One region of the Pseudomonas sp. 25 R 14 genome, then DNA from elsewhere that is predicted to be linked to it. Evidence: predicted binding sites of a transcription regulator. Region 1 holds the regulator's gene; each other region holds the start of a gene.
What was found. Region 1 encodes sigma-54, which starts transcription at its own class of promoters, with help from an activator protein. Its sites were predicted from a motif close to ANTGGCATNNANNTTGCTNT; they were not measured.

Region 1 (7,377 bases):
TGACCGTATTCCCACAGAAGCAATATGCGCAGACCGAGCAAGACGTTAGAATCGACGGCGCTGGCGGTGTATCGACTGGCAAGGGAATGAAAGCGTATTTGAAAGAAAGCAGGATACACCTGCTATCGAACGTAAGAGGACAGTATGAGGCTCGTTAAAACCCTCCCTATTTTGCTCGGTCTGGGCGCAGCACTGGGAAGCGTGAGCGCCTGGGCTCTGCCGAACGATAGCCAGCAACCGATCCACATTCAGGCTGACGATGCGCAACTGGATGACAAGCAAGGTATCGCGACCTACAAGGGCGATGTAATCATCACCCAAGGCTCGATGAAAATTACCGGCAATACCGTGACCCTTACCCGCACCCCGGCCGGCGACATCGACGTCGTGACCTCGGTGGGCAACCTTGCCTATTTCGAACAGAAGCAGAATGCCGCCGATCCAGGTCCGATCAAAGGCTACGGCGTAACCATCCAGTACCACGCGCCGCAAAACCGCATCGTACTGACTGATCGTGCCAAAGTGATCAGCAGCGACGGTAACTCGACCGAAGGCGAGAAAATTGTCTACGACACCGTCAAGCAAGTTGCGACTGCCGGCCGCGCCAATGGCACCAAGGTCACCGCGCCACGTCCGCGCATTGACATGGTTATCCAGCCGAAGAAGAAGGCCCAGTAATGGCAACCCTGAAAGCCCAGCATCTGGCCAAGGCCTATAAAAGCCGTCAGGTCGTGCGCGACGTCAGCCTGTCGATCGACAGCGGCCAGATCGTCGGCCTGCTTGGCCCCAACGGTGCCGGCAAGACCACCTGCTTCTACATGATCGTCGGCCTGGTCCAGGCTGACCAGGGCCGTGTTTTGATCGACGACCTGGACGTCAGCCATCAGCCAATGCACGGTCGTGCACGGGCCGGTATCGGCTATCTCCCCCAGGAGGCGTCGATCTTCCGCAAACTGTCAGTGTCCGACAACATCATGGCGATCCTTGAAACCCGCAAGGAACTGGATCGCGACGGACGCCGCCAAGAGCTGGAAAGCCTGTTGCAGGAGTTCCACATCAACCACATTCGCGACAACCTCGGCATGAGCCTGTCCGGCGGCGAGCGTCGTCGTGTGGAAATCGCCCGCGCCCTGGCCACTGCACCGAAGTTCATCCTGCTCGATGAACCCTTCGCCGGTGTCGACCCGATTTCGGTTGGCGACATCAAGCAGATCATCCATCACCTCAAGGCCAAGGGGATCGGCGTGCTGATCACCGACCACAACGTGCGTGAGACCCTGGATATCTGCGAAACCGCGTACATCGTCAACGATGGCCAACTGATTGCCGAAGGTGACTCCGCTACCATCCTGGCCAACGAACTGGTCAAGGAAGTGTACCTGGGGCACGAATTCCGCCTGTAAACACTGTGGTGTCAGGACATTCGCCATCAGGCGCGGGAGTCAATAAAAACCTCATTATTTTTATTGTTACCGCGCTCTAGGCAAAGCCCCCGATATCAGGCATATAATTTGCTTATGTTTGGCGCTCACGCGCCCTGTCGTGGATGGCGCATTGCGCCGGCGAATAAGGTGTTAAGCCCCTGCCATGAAACCATCGCTAGTCCTGAGAATGGGCCAGCAGCTGACGATGACACCGCAGCTGCAACAGGCCATCCGCCTGCTCCAATTGTCGACCCTGGACCTGCAACAGGAAATCCAGGAGGCCCTGGAGTCCAACCCGATGCTCGAACGCCAGGAAGAAGGCGACGACTTCGATAACGCCGACCCGCTGGCCGACAACATCGAGCAAAAACCCAATACCGACGTCCAGGAGCCGTCCTACCAGGAAACCGCACCCACGGTGGATAACCTGGAAGAAGGCGAATGGAACGAACGCATTCCCAATGAACTGCCGGTGGATACGGCCTGGGAAGACGTCTACCAGACCAGCGCCAGCAGCCTGCCCAGCAACGACGATGACGAGTGGGACTTCACCACCCGCACCTCCGTTGGTGAGAGCCTGCAGAGCCACCTGCTGTGGCAATTGAACCTCGCCCCGATGTCCGACACCGATCGCCTGATCGCCGTGACCCTGATCGATTGCATCAACAATCAGGGCTACCTGGACGAGACCCTCGAAGAAATCCTTGAGGCTTTCGACCCGGAACTGGATATCGAGCTGGACGAAATCGAAGCAGTCCTGCACCGCATCCAGCAGTTCGAGCCTGCCGGCATCGGCGCCCGCAACCTCAGCGAGTGCCTGCTGCTGCAACTGCGCCAGTTGTCGGCCAAGACCCCATGGCTGGCCGAAGCCCAGCGCCTGGTCACCGATTACATCGACCTGCTGGGCAGCCGCGACTACAGCCAGTTGATGCGCCGGATGAAGCTCAAGGAAGACGATCTGCGCCAGATTATCGAACTGGTACAGAGCCTCAACCCGCGCCCCGGCTCGCAAATCGAGTCCAGCGAAGCCGAATACGTCGTCCCCGACGTGATCGTGCGCAAGGACAACGAGCGCTGGCTGGTGGAACTGAACCAGGAGTCGGTGCCGCGCCTGCGCGTCAACCCGCAGTACGCCGGTTTCGTACGCCGGGCCGATACCAGTGCCGACAACACGTTCATGCGCAATCAGTTGCAGGAAGCGCGCTGGTTCATCAAGAGCCTGCAAAGCCGTAACGAAACCCTGATGAAAGTGGCTACCCAGATCGTCGAGCACCAGCGCGGCTTCCTGGAATATGGCGACGAGGCGATGAAACCGCTGGTACTGCATGATATTGCCGAAGCGGTTGGCATGCATGAATCGACCATTTCCCGGGTAACCACCCAGAAGTTCATGCATACCCCACGGGGAATTTATGAACTGAAATACTTTTTCTCCAGCCATGTCAGCACCTCCGAAGGCGGCGAATGCTCGTCCACGGCGATCCGCGCGATCATCAAAAAACTGGTTGCCGCGGAAAATCAGAAAAAGCCGTTGAGTGACAGCAAGATCGCTGGTTTACTGGAGGCACAAGGCATTCAGGTCGCCCGTCGAACCGTCGCCAAGTACCGCGAGTCCCTTGGGATCGCGCCTTCCAGCGAGCGTAAACGGTTGATGTGACGGGCGGGCCACAGCGTTCCAGTGGCGGGTATTCCTACCCGCCGCTTTATGCACTGGCAACGAAGGAGAAGCTGTATGCAAGTCAACATCAGTGGACACCAACTGGAAGTGACCGAACCGCTGCGCGCCTACATCAGCGAAAAACTCAAACGAATTGAGGGGCATTTCGACAAGATCACCAATGTGCAAGTCATCATGTCTGTCGAAAAGCTGAAGCAGAAAATCGAAGCCACCTTGCGTATACCCGGCGGGGAAGTAGTCGCCAATGCCGAGCATTCAGACATGTATGCCGCCATTGATGACCTGACCGACAAGCTGGATCGCCAAATCAAAAAGCATAAGGAAAAGCAGCAGAGCCTTCTTCAAGGCACGGGCCGCTAACACTCCCCACCCATGATTCGACTTGAAACCATCCTGACCCCCGGCCGTTCCCTCGTGAACGTGCCGGGCGGCAGTAAAAAGAAAGCCCTCGAACAGATTGCCAACCTGATCGGCCGCGAAGTGCCTGAGCTGGATACGCAAGATGTGTACGAGGCCCTGATTGCTCGTGAAAAACTCGGCTCGACCGGTTTTGGCAACGGCATCGCCATTCCACACTGCCGCCTCAAAGGCTGCGAAACCCCGGTCAGCGCCCTGCTGCACCTGGAGGCCCCCATTGATTTCGACGCCATCGATGGCGCCCCGGTTGACCTGCTGTTTGTCCTGCTGGTCCCGGAAGCCGCTACCGATGCACACCTGGAGCTGCTCCGGCAGATCGCCAGCATGCTCGACCGTGAAGAAGTACGTAAGAAGCTGCGCAGCGCTAGCACCAACGAAGCGCTGTATCAGGTTGTCCTGGATGAGCAAAGCGGGCAGTAATCATGCGTTTGATCATCGTCAGCGGGCGTTCCGGCTCGGGTAAAAGTACTGCCCTCAACGTGCTTGAGGACAATGGGTTTTATTGCATCGACAACTTGCCAGCAGGCCTGCTGCCCGAGTTGGCCGAACGCGCACTGATCCATACCGAGCTGGCTCAACCGCTGGTGGCTGTATCGATCGACGCACGCAACCTGCCCAGCCACCTCACGCGATTCCCGGAACTGCTTGAAGAGGTACGCGCCAAGCATATCCATTGCGACGTGCTGTACCTGGATGCCGACGAAGAAACGCTGCTCAAGCGTTTCTCGGAAACCCGCCGTCGCCACCCGCTGAGCAGCCCGCACCGTTCGCTGGCCGAAGCCATCGAGGACGAGACCAAGCTACTGGGGCCAATCATTGATTTGGCTGACCTCAAGATCAACACCACCAGCCTGAACCTTTACCAACTGCGTGACGCCATCAAGCTGCGCCTGCTGAACCAGCCGGAGCCCGGCACGGCCTTCCTGGTTGAATCCTTTGGCTTCAAGCGGGGTATGCCGGTAGACGCCGACCTGGTGTTTGACGTGCGCTGCCTGCCCAATCCCTACTGGAAGCCGGAACTGCGCGATCAGTCTGGGCAGGACCAGCCGGTGGCCGAGTACCTGGCAGCCCAACCGGATGTCGAGGAGATGTTCCAGGACATCTCCAGTTACCTGCTCAAGTGGCTGCCGCGCTTTGCCGCCAGCAACCGGGCCTATGTCACCATCGCCATCGGCTGTACCGGCGGGCATCACCGCTCCGTCTACCTGACCGAGCGCCTGGGCCAGGTCTTGCAGAAAACCCTCAAGAATGTCCAGGTTCGCCACCGCGACCTCAGCTGAAAGGAACACCTTCGCGATGCCCGCTCTGGAAATTGAAATCATCAACAAACTGGGCTTGCATGCCCGCGCGTCGGCCAAATTTGTCGGGGTTGCGGGCCAGTTTCCTTGCCAGGTCCGTGCCGGGCGTACGCCAGAATCCATGGTCGACGGCAAAAGCATCATGGCGATGATGATGCTGGCTGCCGGCAAGGGCACCACGATCCATCTGAAGACCGAAGGTGAGCAGGAACAGGAAGCGCTGGATGCACTGGTGAAGTTGATCAATAACTACTTCGATGAAGGCGAATAGCTCGCCTTTCCTGAATGCAGCACCAATCAATGTGGGAGCGGGCTTGCTCGCGATAGCTGGGTGTCAGCCGATATATATCTGACTGACCCACCGCCATCGCGAGCAAGCCCGCTCCCACGTTGGTTTTGTGCAACGCCTGAATAAAGGATCAGCCCAGCGCTGTATCCATGGCCATCATCAGACAAAACCCGATGCACAACCCCAGGCTGGCCAGCTTGTCATGGCCATTGCGCCGCGACTCGGGAATCACTTCATGAGTCACCACCAATAGCATCGCCCCAGCCGCCAGGGCCAGGCCCAAAGGTAATAGCATCTCGGCCAGGCTGACCAGCCAGGCACAAAGCACGGCAAACACCGGCTCCACCAGCCCGGACGCCGCGCCGATCAGGAATGCCTTGACCCGCGACATCCCCGCCCCTGCCAGCACCAATGCAATCACCAGCCCCTCGGGCACATCCTGCAAGGCGATGCCCATGGCCAGGCTATCCGCATCAGGCATGCCGCCACCGGCCGAGACACCCACCGCCATACCTTCGGGAATGTTGTGGGCAATGATGGCAAACACAAACAGCCAGATACGCGGTGGAATCACCGGTTTGTCGGGCGTACCGACCAGCATCTCCGGGCTGGCCCCGGAGACCTTGCGGTCCACCAGGAACAAACCGAACGCGCCCAACATGATGCCAAAACTGATCAGCCCGCTGGAGGCCCAGGGCGTCAATCCCAGGTTTTCGGCGGCGGCGATTCCCGGCACGACCAGCGAAAACGCCGTCGCCGCCAGCATCACCCCGGCACCAAAGCCCAGCAATGTGTCGCTGACCGCCAGCGGCATCCGCCGGATCACCAGGACCGGCACCGCGCCCAATGCCGTACCCAGGGCACAAATTGCGCCACCCTGCAGGGCCCGCAGAATCCGTGGTTCCAGGTTCAGCCAGGCCAGCCCGTGGGCCACCAGCAATGCAGTTCCCGCCAATAGCAGCAACGAGCCAAACGCATAACGGAACATTCGCACGCTGCTGATCGCCAGTGTTTCAGTGCCCATAGTCGGCCTTAGATCTTGTTATGAGAGGGCATTAAGCCAGTGCAGCCTGGTAGCGCTCAGCGACTTCCGGCCAGTTGATCACACTGTAGAAGGCGTTGATGTATTCAGGGCGGCGGTTTTGATAGAGCAGATAGTAGGCGTGCTCCCAGACATCCAGGCCGAGGATCGGCGTATTGCCGTTCATCAATGGGCTGTCCTGGTTGCCACTGCTTTCGACGACAAGGGTCTTTTGCGGGGTGACACTCAGCCAGGCCCAACCACTGCCAAAACGAGTCAGCGCGGCCTTGGTGAATGCATCCTTGAACGCGTCAAAACCACCCAACTGCGCATCAATCGCCTGGCCCAGGACGCCCTCGGGCTTACCGCCACCCTTGGGCGACATGACCGCCCAGAACAACGAGTGGTTGGCATGCCCACCGCCTTGGTTGATCACCGCCGCACGCAGTTTTTCCGGCAGTTGCTGGACGCTCGAGACCAGCTTCTCTACCGGCCAGCCGGCAAACTCAGTGCCTTCGACGGCGGCATTGAGGTTATTGATATAGGTCTGGTGGTGCTTGGTGTAGTGGATTTCCATGGTTTGCGCATCGATATGCGGTTCCAGGGCATCGTAGGCGTAAGGCAAGGCAGGCAAGGTGTAAGTCATATCAATGGGCTCCATAAAAAGGGCTGTTGCGGGTCGGCACATCCGTCTGCGCCGTATTGCTGCCCAGCAAGCGATGGGTACGGGGGTACTCGCCGTGATCGCTGATGAAATTCAACAGTTCAACGTAGGTCTTGCTGCTCTGGCGCAAGGCCGCCTCGCGCAAGGCTTGCGGCAGCCGGGTGTCCTGCATGGTCTGCAGCAAGCGCTGGTGAATGGCGCAGAGGTATTCGGCGCTTTCTTCAGGCTGGTTCAGGCGCAGATGCAGGTCCGCCAGGTTGTGATGGGAAATGACACAAGCTGCCACGGCTTCGTCGGCATCACCCCAGCGCTCGAACAACACTTGGGCCAGGGCCAGCGCCTGCAGGTAATGCTCGCGGGCATCCACCAGTTCGCCCTGCATAAAGCAGCGATTGGCCCGTTCGATCGTGCGTTTCCAGTGCTCCATGGTGAGCCTCCAAAGCAGGGTCGGTGATTACACACCGCCCGCCGTGAGCTTTTCCGGGTCCAGCAGGACCTCCAGTTGGCTGCGCGGCAAGTCGGTGTGTTCGAGAGCCACATCAATCACCGGCCGGCCTTGTTGATAGGCTTTCTTGGCGATTTCAGC
Region 2 (7,377 bases), on a different contig from region 1:
GTGTTGCGGCCCCAGCCCAGCAGCACGGCGGCGTCACGCCGGCGGCCGGCAGTGTGCTTGAGGGCGGTCTCGATCATGATCCGCTCAAAGGTTGGCACGGCGCTGTCCAACAGGCTCGACTGGCCACGGGCCAAAGCCTGGTCGGCCCATTGGCGCAGGGCTTGTTCCCAGTTGGTCACCGGCGCCGAATCCTGCGGCAGGCTCAACAACTCGGGTGGCAGGTCGCTGATATGCACTTCGCGCCCGGACGCCATCACCGTGATCCAGCGGCAGGTGTTTTCCAGCTGGCGCACGTTGCCTGGCCACGGCAGGTTCTTCAGGTATTCCTCGGTTTCCGCCTTCAGTAACTTGGGCTCCACCGCCAGCTCCTGGGCAGCGCGGCTGAGGAAGTGACGGGCCAGGGTCGGGATGTCTTCGCGGCGGTCCGACATCCGTGGAATATGGATGCGGATCACGTTGAGGCGGTGGAACAAGTCTTCCCGGAACTTCCCGGCGTGTACCAGGGTTTCCAGGTTCTGGTGGGTCGCGGCGATGATCCGCACATCGACCTTGACCGGCGTGTGGCCACCCACGCGGTAGAACTCACCGTCAGCCAGCACCCGCAGCAGCCGGGTCTGGGTATCGGCCGGCATATCGCCGATTTCATCCAGAAACAGTGTGCCGCCATCCGCCTGTTCAAAACGGCCACGACGCAGGTTGGCCGCGCCGGTAAACGCGCCTTTTTCATGACCGAACAGCTCGGACTCCATCAGGTCCTTGGGGATTGCCGCCATGTTCAAGGCGATGAACGGCGAGGCGGCCCGTGGGCTGTGACGGTGGAGGGCATGGGCGACCAGCTCTTTGCCGGTGCCGGACTCACCGTTGATCAGCACGGTGATGTTGGAGTGGCTCAAGCGCCCGATGGCGCGAAACACTTCCTGCATTGCCGGCGCTTCGCCGATGATCTCCGGGGTGCGGGTCAGTGTGGGCACGACGGCCTGGCCCTGCTGTTCCTGGGCGTGCTGGTTGGCGCGCTTGACCAGCGCCACCGCTTCATCGACATCGAATGGCTTGGGCAGGTATTCGAAGGCACCACCCTGGTAGGACGCGACAGCGCTATCGAGGTCCGAGTGCGCGGTCATGATAATCACCGGCAAGCGCGGATGCTGCTCGCGGATCCGCGCCAGCAAGTCCAGGCCACTGGCGCCGGGCATGCGGATATCGGAGATGATCACATCAGGCTGCTGGCGTGCCAGGCGGCTCATCACCCCGTCAGCGCTGTCGAAGCTCTGGGTGGTCATGCCTTCCTGTTGCAAGGCTTTCTCCAGGACCCAGCGGATGGAACGGTCGTCATCGACGATCCAGACAGTTTCACTACGGCTCATGTCGATGGGGCTCCTTGTTCCAGTGGCAGAAAGATCGAAAAGGTCGTGTGGCCGGGATGGCTGTCACATTCGATCAAGCCCTGGTGCTGGCTGATGATGTTCTGGGTAATGGCCAGGCCCAGCCCGGTACCGTCCGGGCGGCCGCTGACCATCGGGAAGAAAATGGTTTCCTGCAGTTCGGCCGGGATGCCCGGGCCGTTGTCGATGATCTCGACCTTGGTCACCAGGCGATGGCGCACGTGGCCGATGGTGAACTGGCGCAGGGCGCGGGTGCGCAGGCTGATGCGGCCCAGACGCAGCTCGTTCTGGCTGCTGATGGCCTGCATGGCGTTGCGCACGATATTGAGTACCGCCTGGATCATCTGCTCGCGGTCGATCAACACGTCGGGAATACTCGGGTCATAATCGCGCACCAGGGTGATGCAGCCCTGGCTTTCGGCCTCCACCAGCTGGCAGACGCGCTCCAGCACTTCATGCACATTGGTCATCGCCAGCGACGGCAGCTTGTTGGAGCCGAGCATGCGGTCCACCAGGTTACGCAGGCGGTCGGCCTCCTCGATGATGACGTTGGTGTAGTCCTTGAGGTGCTCATCCGGCAGCTCGCGGGCCAACAACTGTGCGGCGCCGCGAATCCCGCCCAGGGGGTTCTTGATCTCGTGGGCCAGGCCGCGCACCAGCATCTTGCTGGTTTCTTGCTTGGACAGTTGCGCCTCTTCCTTGGTGATCCGCAGCAGGCGATCACGGGGGTGGACTTCCAGCAGCAGCAGGGTCGCACCTTTGCTCAGGATCGGCGTGACCGCGTAATCAACGGTCAGGGTCTGGCCGGTGAGGGCGGTGAGCATCGCTTCGCGCTTGGTGAACGGGTGGGCTTGCTCCACGGCCTGGCGCAGCGAACTCAAGGCCTCGGCGGACTCGGTGAACAGCTCGCTGATGAATTGCCCATGGCTGCGCTGACCGCTGATGGCCAGCAGCATCTCTGCCGCGGGGTTCATGTACTCAAGGCGCAATTGGTCATTGAGCAGGATGGTCGCGGTGGTCAGGTTGTCGAGTAGCAAGCGGTGCAGTGCGTCGCTGATGGTCATTAGGACCTCTTTTGGAGCAAGGCGCGGGCTTGAGGCTCACGCTGATACCAGGAAAATGCAAAAACCAAACCAAGGCTCCGAAAAGAAGCGTAAATGCCCTGAAATAAGGGCTTGAGGCGCGAAACAATGGCGCTCTGCCAGCCAGTTCGGGAGATTTCGACCCAAAATGGGTTGGCCTGTGGGCGTGGGTGCAACCTATCGCACCAATATAGTGCGAATCACTGCATTCTGTTCATCGATCAAATATTTCCTGAAAGCACCCAATCAAACTGTAGGGGCTGGCTTGATGGGGTTTGCAAAGGTGGATCGTCATTATTCCAGGCAAAAAAAGACCTCCCGAAGGAGGTCTTTTTGTCACGCCACGTTAAGCAGCGCTACCGGATCAGCAGCTGTAGTACAGCTCGTATTCCAGTGGGTGTACGAAGGTGCGGACCTTGATTTCTTCTTCGCTTTTCAGGGCGATGTAGGCATCGATAAAGTCGTCGCTGAACACGCCGCCTTTGGTCAGGAACGCACGGCCCTTGTCCAGCTCTTCCAGGGCTTCTTTCAGGCTGCCGCACACTTGTGGGATTTCCTTGGCCTCTTCAGGCGGCAGGTCGTACAAGTTCTTGTCGGCGGCGTCGCCTGGGTGGATCTTGTTCTGGATGCCGTCCAGGCCAGCCATCAGCAGTGCAGCGAAGCCCAGGTACGGGTTGGCTGCTGGATCCGGGAAGCGGGCTTCGATACGGCGAGCACGCGGGCTGGACACGTAAGGAATACGGATCGAAGCGGAACGGTTGCGAGCCGAGTAGGCCAGCATTACCGGTGCTTCGAAACCTGGGACCAGACGCTTGTAGGAGTTGGTCGACGGGTTGGTGAAGCCGTTCAGGGCCTTACCGTGCTTGATGATACCGCCGATGAAGTACAGGGCGGTGTCCGACAGGCCGGCATAACCTTCGCCAGCGAAGGTGTTCTTGCCGTCTTTGGCGATGGACAAGTGAACGTGCATACCCGAACCGTTATCGCCGTACAGAGGCTTAGGCATGAAAGTAGCGGTACGGCCGTAGGCAACGGCAGTGTTGTGTACGCAGTACTTCAGGGTCTGGACTTCGTCAGCCTTGGCTACCAGGGTGTTGAACTTCACACCGATTTCGTTCTGGCCGGCAGTGGCCACTTCGTGGTGGTGCACTTCGATGACCAGGCCCATGTCTTCCATGGCGTTGCACATGGAGGTACGGATTTCGTGGTCGTGGTCGAACGGCGGAACTGGGAAGTAGCCACCTTTGATGCCTGGACGGTGGCCATGGTTGCCGCCTTCCACGTCCTGGTCGGACATCCACGAACCTTGTTCGGAGTAGATCTTGAACATGGAGCCGGAGATGTCAGACTTGAATTTGACTTGGTCAAAGATGAAGAATTCTGGCTCCGGGCCCACGAATACAGTGTCACCGATACCGGTCGACTTCAGGTATTCCTCGGCACGCTTGGCGATCGCACGTGGGTCGCGGTCGTAGCCTTGCATGGTCGAAGGCTCGATCACGTCGCAGACGATGATCAGGGTCGACTCTTCGGTGAATGGGTCGAGGACTGCAGTGGAGTCGTCCGGCATCAGGATCATGTCGGAGGCTTCGATGCCTTTCCAGCCAGCAATGGAGGAGCCGTCGAACATTTTGCCTTCTTCGAAGAAGGCGTCATCCAGCGCGTCGCGAGCCGGCATGGTCACGTGGTGCTGAGTGCCTTTGGTGTCCGTGAAGCGCAGATCAATCCATTTAACGTCATGATCTTTGATGAGTTGAACCGACTTCGACATAGTGTCCTCCGGGTGGCTTCGGGCTTGGGTAGTGGAGTAGCCCTTAGAATGTGGGTGATGCCGGCGCGGATAGTCCGCCATGGCAACCTGCCTCACAAGAGAGCAAATTGCATGCCAGTGCCCCGACATGGGTTTTTTGCCTCAAAATCGCTCCTATAAAGGTGCAAACCGTCAAAACGGCAAAAATAGCGCACTGCAATGTAGCGCAATCCTCTGCAAATGCACCTGTTTGGTGCGCTGCATGCCGTTTGTATATTAACTGGTTAAACCTTGAGCTATTTCCGCTATAATCCGCGCCCCCCTTTTTCGGCTGGCCCTGTGCGCGCTGTTTCCATGAAATTAATCGTTAAAGTCTTCCCCGAGATCACCATCAAGAGCCGACCGGTACGGATGCGTTTCATCCGTCAATTGGCCAAGAATATCCGCGCCGTGCTCCGTGACCTGGACCCGGCTGTGGTGGTGAATGGTGTGTGGGACAATCTCGAACTGGAAACCCGCGTTACCGACCCTAAAGCCTTGAAAGATATGACCGAGCGCCTGAGCTGCATGCCGGGCATCGCGCATTTCCTGCAGATTGACGAGTACCCGCTGGGCGATTTCGACGACATCACCGAGAAGTGCAAGCAGCACTACGGCGCCCAACTGGCGGGCAAGATTTTTTCCGTGCGTTGCAAGCGTGGCGGCAAGCACCCGTTCAGCTCCATGGACGTCGAAAAATACGTCGGCAGCAAGCTACGTCGTGAGTGCGGCGCCGCTGGAATTTCGCTCAAAGAGCCGCAAATCGAAGTTCGCATCGAAATTCGCGACCAACGGTTGTATGTGATCCACAGCCAGCACAACAGCATCGGCGGCTACCCGCTGGGCGCGCTGGAGCAGACCCTGGTATTGATGTCCGGTGGTTTCGACTCCACCGTGGCGGCCTACCAGATCATGCGCCGCGGCCTGATGAGCCACTTCTGCTTCTTTAACCTGGGCGGGCGTGCACACGAATTGGGCGTGATGGAAGTCGCGCACTATATCTGGAAGAAGTACGGCAGCTCCCAACGTGTACTGTTTGTCAGCGTACCGTTCGAGGAAGTCCTGGGAGAAATTCTCGGAAAAGTCGATAACGGTCATATGGGCGTCGTATTGAAGCGTATGATGTTGCGCGCAGCGTCGAGAATCGCCGACCGTCTGCAAATCGAAGCGCTGGTGACCGGCGAGGCGATTTCCCAGGTCTCCAGCCAGACCCTGCCGAACCTGTCCGTGATCGACTGCGTGACCGACAAGCTGGTATTGCGCCCGCTGATCGCCAGCCACAAGCAGGACATCATCGACCTGGCCAACGAAATCGGCACCGCGGATTTCGCCAAGCACATGCCAGAGTACTGCGGGGTCATCTCGGTGAACCCCAAGACCCATGCCAAGCGCTACCGCGTGGAGCATGAAGAGAAAGAATTCGACATGGCGATTCTGGAGCGAGCGCTTGAGAACGCCAAACTGGTGCCGATTGATCGTGTAATCGATGAACTGGGCCAGGATGTGCAGATCGAAGAAGTCAGCGAGGCCCTGGCCGGCCAGATCGTCATCGACATCCGTCACCCGGATGCCGCTGAGGATGAGCCGCTGGAAATCGCTGGCATCGACGTGCAAACGCTGCCGTTCTATGCACTGAACGCGCGTTTCAAGGAACTGGATAACAGCCGTCAGTACCTGCTGTATTGCGACAAAGGCGTGATGAGTCGCCTGCATGCCCACCATTTGCTCAGTGAGGGGCATGCCAATGTGCGCGTTTATCGACCGAGCTAAGAGCCCGGGGCTGTTTGCCTGTGGCCTGCGTCACCGGCCCCCCGACTCTGCCGTCAAGCTGTAACGGCAAGGCCTGACTCTACTGTTAATCGCTGCCACGACCTGTCAGCACACCGAATCCTCTGATCGAGATACACAAGTGATCGAAAATCTACGTAACATCGCCATCATTGCCCACGTTGACCATGGTAAAACCACCCTGGTAGACAAACTCCTGCGTCAATCCGGCACCCTGGAGCGCAACGAGCTCAACGACGAGCGCGTGATGGACTCCAACGACCAGGAAAAAGAGCGCGGTATTACCATCCTGGCGAAAAACACCGCCATCAACTGGAACGGCTACCACATCAACATCGTGGACACCCCGGGCCACGCCGACTTCGGCGGCGAAGTTGAACGTGTAATGTCGATGGTTGACTCCGTTCTGCTGCTGGTTGACGCTCAAGACGGCCCTATGCCGCAAACCCGTTTCGTGACCAAGAAGGCTTTCGAAGCCGGCCTGCGTCCGATCGTGTGCATCAACAAGGTTGACCGTCCAGGCGCGCGTCCGGACTGGGTTCTGGACCAGATCTTCGACCTGTTCGACAACCTGGGTGCTACCGAAGAGCAACTTGATTTCCAAGTGATCTACGCTTCGGCCCTGAACGGTATTGCCGGTCTGGAACACACCGCCATGGCGGAAGACATGACCCCGCTGTACCAGGCGATCGTTGACCACGTGCCACCACCGAAAGTTGACCGTGACGGTCCGTTCCAGATGCAAATCTCGGCACTGGACTACAACAGCTTCCTGGGTGTTATCGGCGTTGGCCGTATCGCTCGTGGTAGCGTCAAGCCGAACACCCCGGTTGTGGCTATCGGCGCCGACGGCAAGAAGCGCAACGGTCGTATCCTCAAGCTGATGGGTCACCACGGCCTGCACCGTATCGACGTTGAAGAAGCTTTCGCCGGCGACATCGTTTGCGTGAGCGGCATGGACTCGCTGTTCATCTCCGACACCCTGTGCCAGCCGGACACTGTCGAGGCGATGAAGCCTCTGACCGTTGACGAGCCAACCGTTTCCATGACCTTCCAGGTAAACGACTCGCCTTTCTGCGGTAAAGAAGGCAAGTTCGTGACTTCCCGTAACATCAAGGAACGTCTGGACAAAGAGCTGCTGTACAACGTTGCTCTGCGCGTTGAAGAAGGCGACTCGGCTGACAAGTTCAAGGTTTCCGGCCGTGGTGAGCTGCACCTCTCGGTACTGATCGAAACCATGCGTCGCGAAGGCTTCGAAATGGGCGTTGGTCGTCCGGAAGTGATCATCCGTACCGTTGACGGCGTGAAGCAGGAACCGTTCGAGAACGTCACCATC
Region 3 (7,377 bases), on a different contig from region 1:
GGAAGGTGACAAGAGCTGGACCTACACCCAGTTCAAGGCCCCGTTCCCAGTGACCGATCGGGACTCGATCCTGGAAATCACCACCACCCAGGCCGCCGACGGTAGCGTGACCCGCAAGCTGCTGGAAGTGCCGACCTATCTGCCGGAAGAGAAAGGCTATGTGCGTGTGGCCCAGGTCGAAGGCTTCTGGAAACTGGTGCCCAAAGGCGCCGACCAGACCGAAGTGACTTATCAGGTCCACACCGAGCCAGGTGGCAGCGTGCCGTCCTGGTTGGCCAACAAGTTTGTGGTTGAAGCGCCCTTCAACACCTTGAAAGCCTTGAAAGATCTCGCCGAGAAGCCTTAAGCGCAGCCGAGCAGTGCCTCCAGTCTTGAGTGGAACGATCACCGATCCTTCAAGGTCCAGATAGAGGTAAGCCCATCCATGGGCTTTATCGAGGAGGCACTGATGCAAAAGTGGCAAGTTACCTTCGTTGATGATCACGGCGAGCAGTCCGTAGAGCTGTTCACTTGCGCGCAAAAGCCTAGCCTTGAAGACGCTGCGCAAATGATTCGCGCCAAATTGCTGCCCATCCCCGCCGAACTGGACCTCAATGACCTGGACGGGCGCATCGCCGAACCCACGGTCAAAAGCCTGAAGGATCAGAACAGCATTCAAATTCTCGATATTTCTCCTGCCGCCTGAATATTCCCTGTCTGCCTTTAAAGCGCCGCTGGTGGAGGTGATAGCTTCGCGCTACTCTGCAAGGGAGATCAGCGAATGAATCGCTAAGGTCTGGTCTTGTCAGCTACATGCTTGTTTTCCTGCGGCGATGTCATTGCCGTATAGCTGCGCCTTTCAGGCGTGGGCCTTGGGAAGCACGGAAAGTCTATCCATCGGTTTGAGGAGGACGTTTCATGAGCACAGCCTATCAAGAAGACATCAGCACCCACGTGTTACGCCGCATGAAAGAGGGCGGCTTCGACTTCTCACGTTTTCACCCCATCGAGTTCTACGCCATTTTCCCGGATGAGGAACGTGCGCGTCGGGCTGCGGGTCGGTTTCGTGGGGAATCCATCAATGCCCAGATCAGCGCAAGGGATGACGGCGCCTGGTTTCTGGAACTGAGCAAGGTGATGTTCGCCACCTATGATGGCATCGGTGATTTTGAGCAGGACTTTGAGGCGGTAGTCGAGCCCTTGGGCGGGATTATCGAGGGATGGGGCGTCAAGCACGAGGTTCGTGGGTTACCCATGTAGACACATGATCAATAAAGCAGCGTATCGGCTGACCCTTGGGTCGGCCGATTTTGTTTGTGGCGCGGCAAAGTACTTGGAACTTATTGCGAAAAATCCTCCACAAAAAAAAGGCCACCCGAGCAGGGTGGCCAAAAGGGAAGACCGGAAAGAAGGGGAACCGGTCGGTACTTGCACCAACAAGTTACCGGCGGTGATGGGGCGATGCTGTAGGACGAATCCTGTTCAGCGGATGAGTGCGATTATCCGCAGGCTTTGCCAGGCAGTGAAATCAACTCTGACTATGCTGGTGATAGGCAATGCCTGCGTCTCTTTGAGGCTTGTGTGCCGAGGCAGGGGCGTTTGCTGCACCAGGACGGTGCGATTCGGCCTTTTACTATATCTAACTGGTTGATACTTAAGTGTTTATGCCGCTGGCACGGGCCTTGCGACTGTCCGTTGCGTCCGGGTGACAAGGAGTTCGGCATGATCCGCACTTATTACGATGAAATGTACGATGAGGCCGGCCAGGTCCGGCCTCACTATCGCGAGTTTGCCCGCTGGCTGGATCAAACCCCTGCCGAGCTGCTGGCTCAGCGTCGGCGTGAAGCCGATTTGCTGTTTCACCGCGCCGGTATCACCTTCACCCTGTACGGCGACGAGCAGGGCACCGAGCGCCTGATTCCCTTCGACACCATTCCGCGCAGCATTCCCGCCAGTGAATGGCGCGTTGTGGAGCGTGGCTGTATTCAGCGGGTCAAGGCGTTGAACCTGTTCCTTGCCGACCTGTATCACGACCAGCGCATTATCAAGGCCGGGATTATTCCAGCCGAGCAAGTGCTGGCCAACGAGCAATACCAGCTTGCGATGCAGGGCCTGGACCTGCACCGGGATATCTATTCCCACGTCTCGGGTGTGGACCTCGTACGCGATGGCGACGGTACGTACTACGTGCTGGAAGACAACCTGCGCACTCCCAGCGGTGTGAGCTACATGCTCGAAGACCGCAAGATGATGATGCGCCTGTTCCCCGAACTGTTCGCTGCCCAGCGCATCGCACCGATCGATCATTACCCCAACCTGTTGCTCGACACCCTGAAAAGCTCCAGCCCGCTGGACAACCCCAGCGTGGTGGTGCTGACACCCGGGCGCTTCAACAGCGCGTTTTTCGAGCATGCGTTCCTTGCCCGGGAAATGGGCGTGGAGCTGGTGGAGGGTGCCGATCTGTTCGTGCGTGACGACCGCGTATTCATGCGCACCACCGATGGGCCGAAGGCGGTGGACGTGATCTACCGTCGCCTCGACGATGCCTACCTCGACCCGTTGGCCTTCAACCCGGAGTCGATGCTCGGCGTGCCGGGCCTGTTGGCCGCCTATCGGTCGGGCAACGTGGTGCTGGCCAATGCCATCGGCACCGGGGTGGCGGATGATAAGTCGGTGTATCCCTTCGTCACTGACATGATCCGTTTTTACCTGGATGAAGAGCCAATCCTGAAGAACGTTCCGACGTTCCAGTGCCGCAAGCCTGACGAGCTGTCCCATGTGCTGGCGAATCTGCCGGAGCTGGTGGTCAAGGAGACCCAGGGTTCCGGTGGCTACGGCATGCTGGTCGGTCCGGCAGCCACGGCCGCCGAGATCGAAGCCTTTCGTGCGCGGATCAAGGCCAAGCCCCATGCCTACATTGCCCAACCGACCTTGTGTCTGTCGACGTGCCCGACCTTTGTCGAAAACGGCATTGCGCCCCGGCATATCGACCTGCGGCCGTTTGTCCTGTCCGGCAAGGAAACCCGTGTAGTGCCGGGCGGGTTGACCCGTGTGGCGTTGCGCGAAGGCTCGTTGGTGGTCAACTCATCACAGGGCGGCGGCACTAAAGACACCTGGGTGGTCGAGGAGTGAAACCATGTTGAGTAGAACTGCCTCGGATTTGTATTGGATGTCGCGCTACCTGGAGCGCGCGGAAAACCTCGCGCGCATGCTCGATGTCAGCTATTCACTGTCGCTGATGCCCCAGGATGGGCGCGGCGATGGCCTGCACGAACTGGCCATGCCGCTGCTGATCACCGGCACCCTGGATGACTACCATGAGCGCCATGGCGAGCTGCATGCCGAGCGCCTGTTGCACTTCTTCGCCCTGGACGCGGCCAACCCGGCAAGCATCTACAGCTGCCTGGGCGCCGCCCGCGCCAGTGCCCATGCCGTGCGTGGGCGAATTACTGCAGACATGTGGGAAAACATCAACGCCACTTGGCTGGATATTCGTGTCATCGCCCAGGAAGGCTTGAGCCGTTATGGCATGAGCCGCTTCTGCGAGTGGGTCAAGGAACGCTCCCACCTGTTTCGCGGTGCCACTTACGGCACCATCATGCGCAATGACGCCTTTCGTTTTATTCGCCTGGGCACCTTCATCGAAAGGGCCGACAACACCCTGCGCCTGTTGGATGCCCGCTACGAGATGGCCGGTGACCAGGCCGAAGTCGTGATTGATGGCACCGCCCACGCCTATTACCAGTGGAGTGCGCTGCTGCGGGCGCTGTCGTCTTTCGAGGCCTATACCGAGATCTATCGTGATGCGCCCGGCGCGCGCCAGGTGGCCGAACTGTTGCTGCTGCGCGCCGATGTGCCGCGCTCCTTACGGGCATGCAGCGAAGAAATCGACCAGATCCTCGCCAGCCTGCCCGGCATCAACGGCCGCCCGGCGCAGCGCCTGGCCGCCGAGATGGATGCGCGCCTGCGCTTTACCGCCATTGACGAAATCCTTGAAGAAGGCCTGCACGCCTGGCTGACCGACTTCATCCCGCTGGTCCGCCAGTTGGGTAACGCTATTCACCATTCCTACCTGGAGGCGGCATGAGACTTTCCATCAGCCACGAAACCACCTACCGCTATGAAGACCAGGTGCGCGCCAGCATCCAGTACCTGCGCCTGACTCCCCACGACAGCGAACGCCAGCATGTGCTCAGTTGGCAGCTGGATTTACCGCGTCCGGTACGGGCCCAGTTGGACCCGTTCGGCAATATCCTGCATGTGCTGACCATGGATGAACCCCATGAATCGATCATCATCGGTGCCCGTGGCCAGGTGGACATTGACGAGTGGCGGGAGGCTGAACATGACAGCCAGTCACCATTTCCCTTCCAGCGTTGCACGCGCCTGACCGAACCGGACGAGGCCCTGCGCGCCTTTGCACAGCAGCACTGCGGCAAGCGTCGGGATCGCAATGCCCTGATCGACCTGATGCACGCGCTCAACCAGCATATCGAGTACGTGCCGGGTGCCACGCAGGTGGAGACCTGTGCGGCCGAGGCGTTCGCCGGGCGTGCCGGCGTTTGCCAGGATCACGCCCACGCCTTCCTGGCCTGCGCGCGCAGCCTGGGGATCGCGACGCGGTATGTGTCGGGGTATTTGTACAGCGAGGACAGCGAACACCTGGCCAGTCACGCCTGGGCCGAAGCCTGGCTGGATGACGCCTGGTACAGCTTCGATGTGACTAACCAACTGGCCCGCCCGGAGCGGCATTTGAAACTGGCGGTGGGCCTGGATTACCTGGACGCGTGCCCGGTGCGCGGCATGCGCCGTGGCGGTGGGCATGAGCAGATGCATGCCCGGGTGTTCGTGGCGCCGACCCCGGTGATTCTGGTGCAGCAGCAATAACCCATCACACCTGCCGGCGATAAGGCCCGAAAGATCGCCATCGCCGCCAAGCTGGTTCCTACAAGGCCGCGTCGGTTTTGCGAGCGGCCATATGCTTCAAATACCCCACCAGCAGGTCCAGGTCGGCATCAGGCAGCACGCTGGTGGCAAACGCCGGCATCTTTGCCTGTGGCCAGTGCCTCAGGCTTTGGGGATCACGGATATAACGCTTGAGGAAGTCGCCGCCAAAATACTCGGTCGGGCTGTAGGGCACATTCAGGTCCGGCCCTACCTGTGCGTCACCCGCGCCGTTGAGGCGATGGCAGGCCAGGCAGTTCTTCTGGAACAGGGCGAACCCCAGGTTGACCGGATCATCCACCGCCAGCGCAGGGTCCGGCAGCAGCGCCGGGAAGCGTTCGGCGACGGTTTTCAGCTGTCTGATCTTAGAGACCTGGAATGGCCACTGTTCCGGGCTGATCCCGCTTGCCTGGGGCTGGGTCCACACCAGATAGAACGGGCCGGCACTGGGTTTGCCAGCGGCCAGCGGGGGCCACGGATGAGCCGGATCCTCCACCGCCAGCCACGCCTGTGCGCCGCTTTGCGCAAGCAGCGGCGCGACGGCCAGTTCGGCGGCGAAACCATCGAGTGCCACCGCCTGCACATGGTTCTGCGCTACCAGACCCGGTAGGAGTGCGGCCATTGGGACTGCGCGATACGTCATATTGCGCTTGTAGGAAACATCATCGACGATCTGTACTACCTGCGCCGCCGGATGCTGGAGCAGGTCGGCGGTTTGCCAGGTCGTGCGGTTGTGATCCAGCTCGATGGTCAACTGGGCCGCGCTGACGGGGTAGGCCAGGATCAGCATCAGCAGGACGATAATCTGTTTCAAGGAGAAGCCCATTTCGCAGTGACGATGCGGGCCCACGATACCGGAAAACGGCCACTAGACTGTAGGCAAAAAGACAGCCCCGGCCACGGGAACGCGGTACGCGGTTTCCCGGGCGGTGCTGTCAAAGACTGCAATGTTTCGCTGTGATCGGCCCGTTCAACCAATGATCTTGGTCAGGTTGGGCAGAATCAGAATCAGTGTGGTGGCGAAGAGAATAAGCCCCGCCTGGCGAACTTTCGATTGTTTGAACATGGCTGACTGCCTTTTGTTGTTATTCCTGAGCGTCAAATGCGCCGATACCAGCACCATCATTTCCTACGTTAAGCCGGCTAGATGGCATTTTTCTTACAGCTGCTCCAGCAAGACCCGGCAGCAGCTTCATACACTTCTTACTGATTCAACCTTAGAGCCCCTGTCGGGCGCGGCTTAGATCGCTTTCATATCAAGTTAGATTGAAATCTGTTTAAAAAGGTATGAGGCATGTGGCCATCTTCGCGCCAGCCCCTTGGCTAGACAGCTAAAACGATTAATCAGGGGTTTCCGGTAGCCTCTTACCGTTCGTCTGAGCGTGGTCGTCAAGGTCAATGAGCGTATCGGTCATTGAATCTGCCCTCGTGGCGCTTAAGGTAAGGGCACGGTCGGCTCTCCCCTTGAGAGCTCCATTGCACAGTGGTTCGAGGACGTCATGACCCAAGCTTTGATCTTTGATGCGATACGTACGCCCCGGGGCAAAGGCAAGGCTGATGGCGCGTTGCACAGCGTCAAGCCGGTGAACCTGTTGGCCGGCTTGCTCACCGCCCTGCAGCAGCGCAGCGACCTGGATACGCGCCTGGTCGATGACATCGTGCTCGGCTGCGTCACCCCGGTCGGGGACCAGGGCGCGGATATCGCCAAGACCGCCGCGCTGGTGGCCGACTGGGACGTCAGCGTCGCCGGCGTGCAGGTCAATCGCTTCTGTGCGTCGGGCCTGGAAGCGGTCAATCTCGGTGCGATGAAAGTGCGCTCCGGCTTCGAGGATCTGGTGGTGGTCGGCGGTGTCGAGTCCATGTCCCGCGTGCCCATGGGCAGCGACGGCGGGGCCTGGGTGCTGGACCCGCAAACCAATATGCATAGCCACTTCACGCCCCAGGGGATTGGCGCCGACCTGATCGCCACCCTGGAAGGTTTCAGTCGCGACGATGTCGATGCTTTTGCCTTGCACTCCCAGCAGAAAGCGGCACGGGCCAGATCAGATGGTTCCTTCAAGAAATCGCTGATCCCGGTGCAGGACCAGAACGGTATCGTGCTGCTCGATCACGACGAATTCATCCGTGGCGACTCGACGCTTGAAGGCCTGGGCAAACTCAAACCCAGCTTCGAAATGATGGGCCAGATGGGCTTCGATGCCACGGCCTTGCGGGTCTATAGCCATGTCGAGCGCATTCACCATGTCCATACACCGGGTAACAGCTCCGGGATCGTCGATGGCGCGGCCTTGATGTTGATCGGCTCCGAAGCTCGGGGCCGTGAACTGGGCCTGCAGCCGCGCGCGCGCATTGTCGCCACGGCTGTGACTAGCACCGACCCGACGATCATGCTCACCGGCCCCGCGCCTGCCACCCGCAAGGCCTTGGCCAAGGCCGGCCTGCGGGTCGAGGACA

Region 2: glnA (glutamate--ammonia ligase) is a predicted target of sigma-54. The motif match lies at 4,335-4,354, and genes of this name have one in related genera.
Region 3: BFQ03_RS16630 (circularly permuted type 2 ATP-grasp protein) is a predicted target of sigma-54. The motif match lies at 1,649-1,668, and genes of this name have one in related genera.

What each region holds. Positions count from the first base shown of each region.
Region 1 covers NZ_CVTS01000065.1:306,345-313,721, forward strand. The annotation lists gene lptC (LPS export ABC transporter periplasmic protein LptC) at 1-158, shown strand, start outside; gene lptA (lipopolysaccharide transport periplasmic protein LptA) at 145-678, shown strand; gene lptB (LPS export ABC transporter ATP-binding protein) at 678-1,403, shown strand; gene BFQ03_RS24655 (RNA polymerase factor sigma-54) at 1,588-3,081, shown strand; gene raiA (ribosome hibernation-promoting factor, HPF/YfiA family) at 3,157-3,462, shown strand; gene ptsN (PTS IIA-like nitrogen regulatory protein PtsN) at 3,475-3,939, shown strand; gene rapZ (RNase adapter RapZ) at 3,942-4,799, shown strand; gene BFQ03_RS24675 (HPr family phosphocarrier protein) at 4,816-5,088, shown strand; gene BFQ03_RS24680 (ZIP family metal transporter) at 5,237-6,130, opposite strand; gene BFQ03_RS24685 (superoxide dismutase) at 6,162-6,773, opposite strand; gene BFQ03_RS24690 (hypothetical protein) at 6,775-7,218, opposite strand; gene BFQ03_RS24695 (class II fumarate hydratase) at 7,246-7,377, opposite strand, start outside.
Region 2 covers NZ_CVTS01000069.1:157,769-165,145, forward strand. The annotation lists gene ntrC (nitrogen regulation protein NR(I)) at 1-1,364, opposite strand, end outside; gene glnL (nitrogen regulation protein NR(II)) at 1,361-2,446, opposite strand; gene glnA (glutamate--ammonia ligase) at 2,829-4,235, opposite strand; gene thiI (tRNA uracil 4-sulfurtransferase ThiI) at 4,569-6,023, shown strand; gene typA (translational GTPase TypA) at 6,163-7,377, shown strand, end outside.
Region 3 covers NZ_CVTS01000048.1:6,759-14,135, forward strand. The annotation lists gene BFQ03_RS16615 (START domain-containing protein) at 1-346, shown strand, start outside; gene BFQ03_RS16620 (hypothetical protein) at 449-685, shown strand; gene BFQ03_RS16625 (ribonuclease E inhibitor RraB) at 898-1,239, shown strand; gene BFQ03_RS16630 (circularly permuted type 2 ATP-grasp protein) at 1,702-3,111, shown strand; gene BFQ03_RS16635 (alpha-E domain-containing protein) at 3,116-4,066, shown strand; gene BFQ03_RS16640 (transglutaminase family protein) at 4,063-4,866, shown strand; gene BFQ03_RS16645 (cytochrome c) at 4,925-5,737, opposite strand; gene BFQ03_RS16650 (acetyl-CoA C-acetyltransferase) at 6,423-7,377, shown strand, end outside.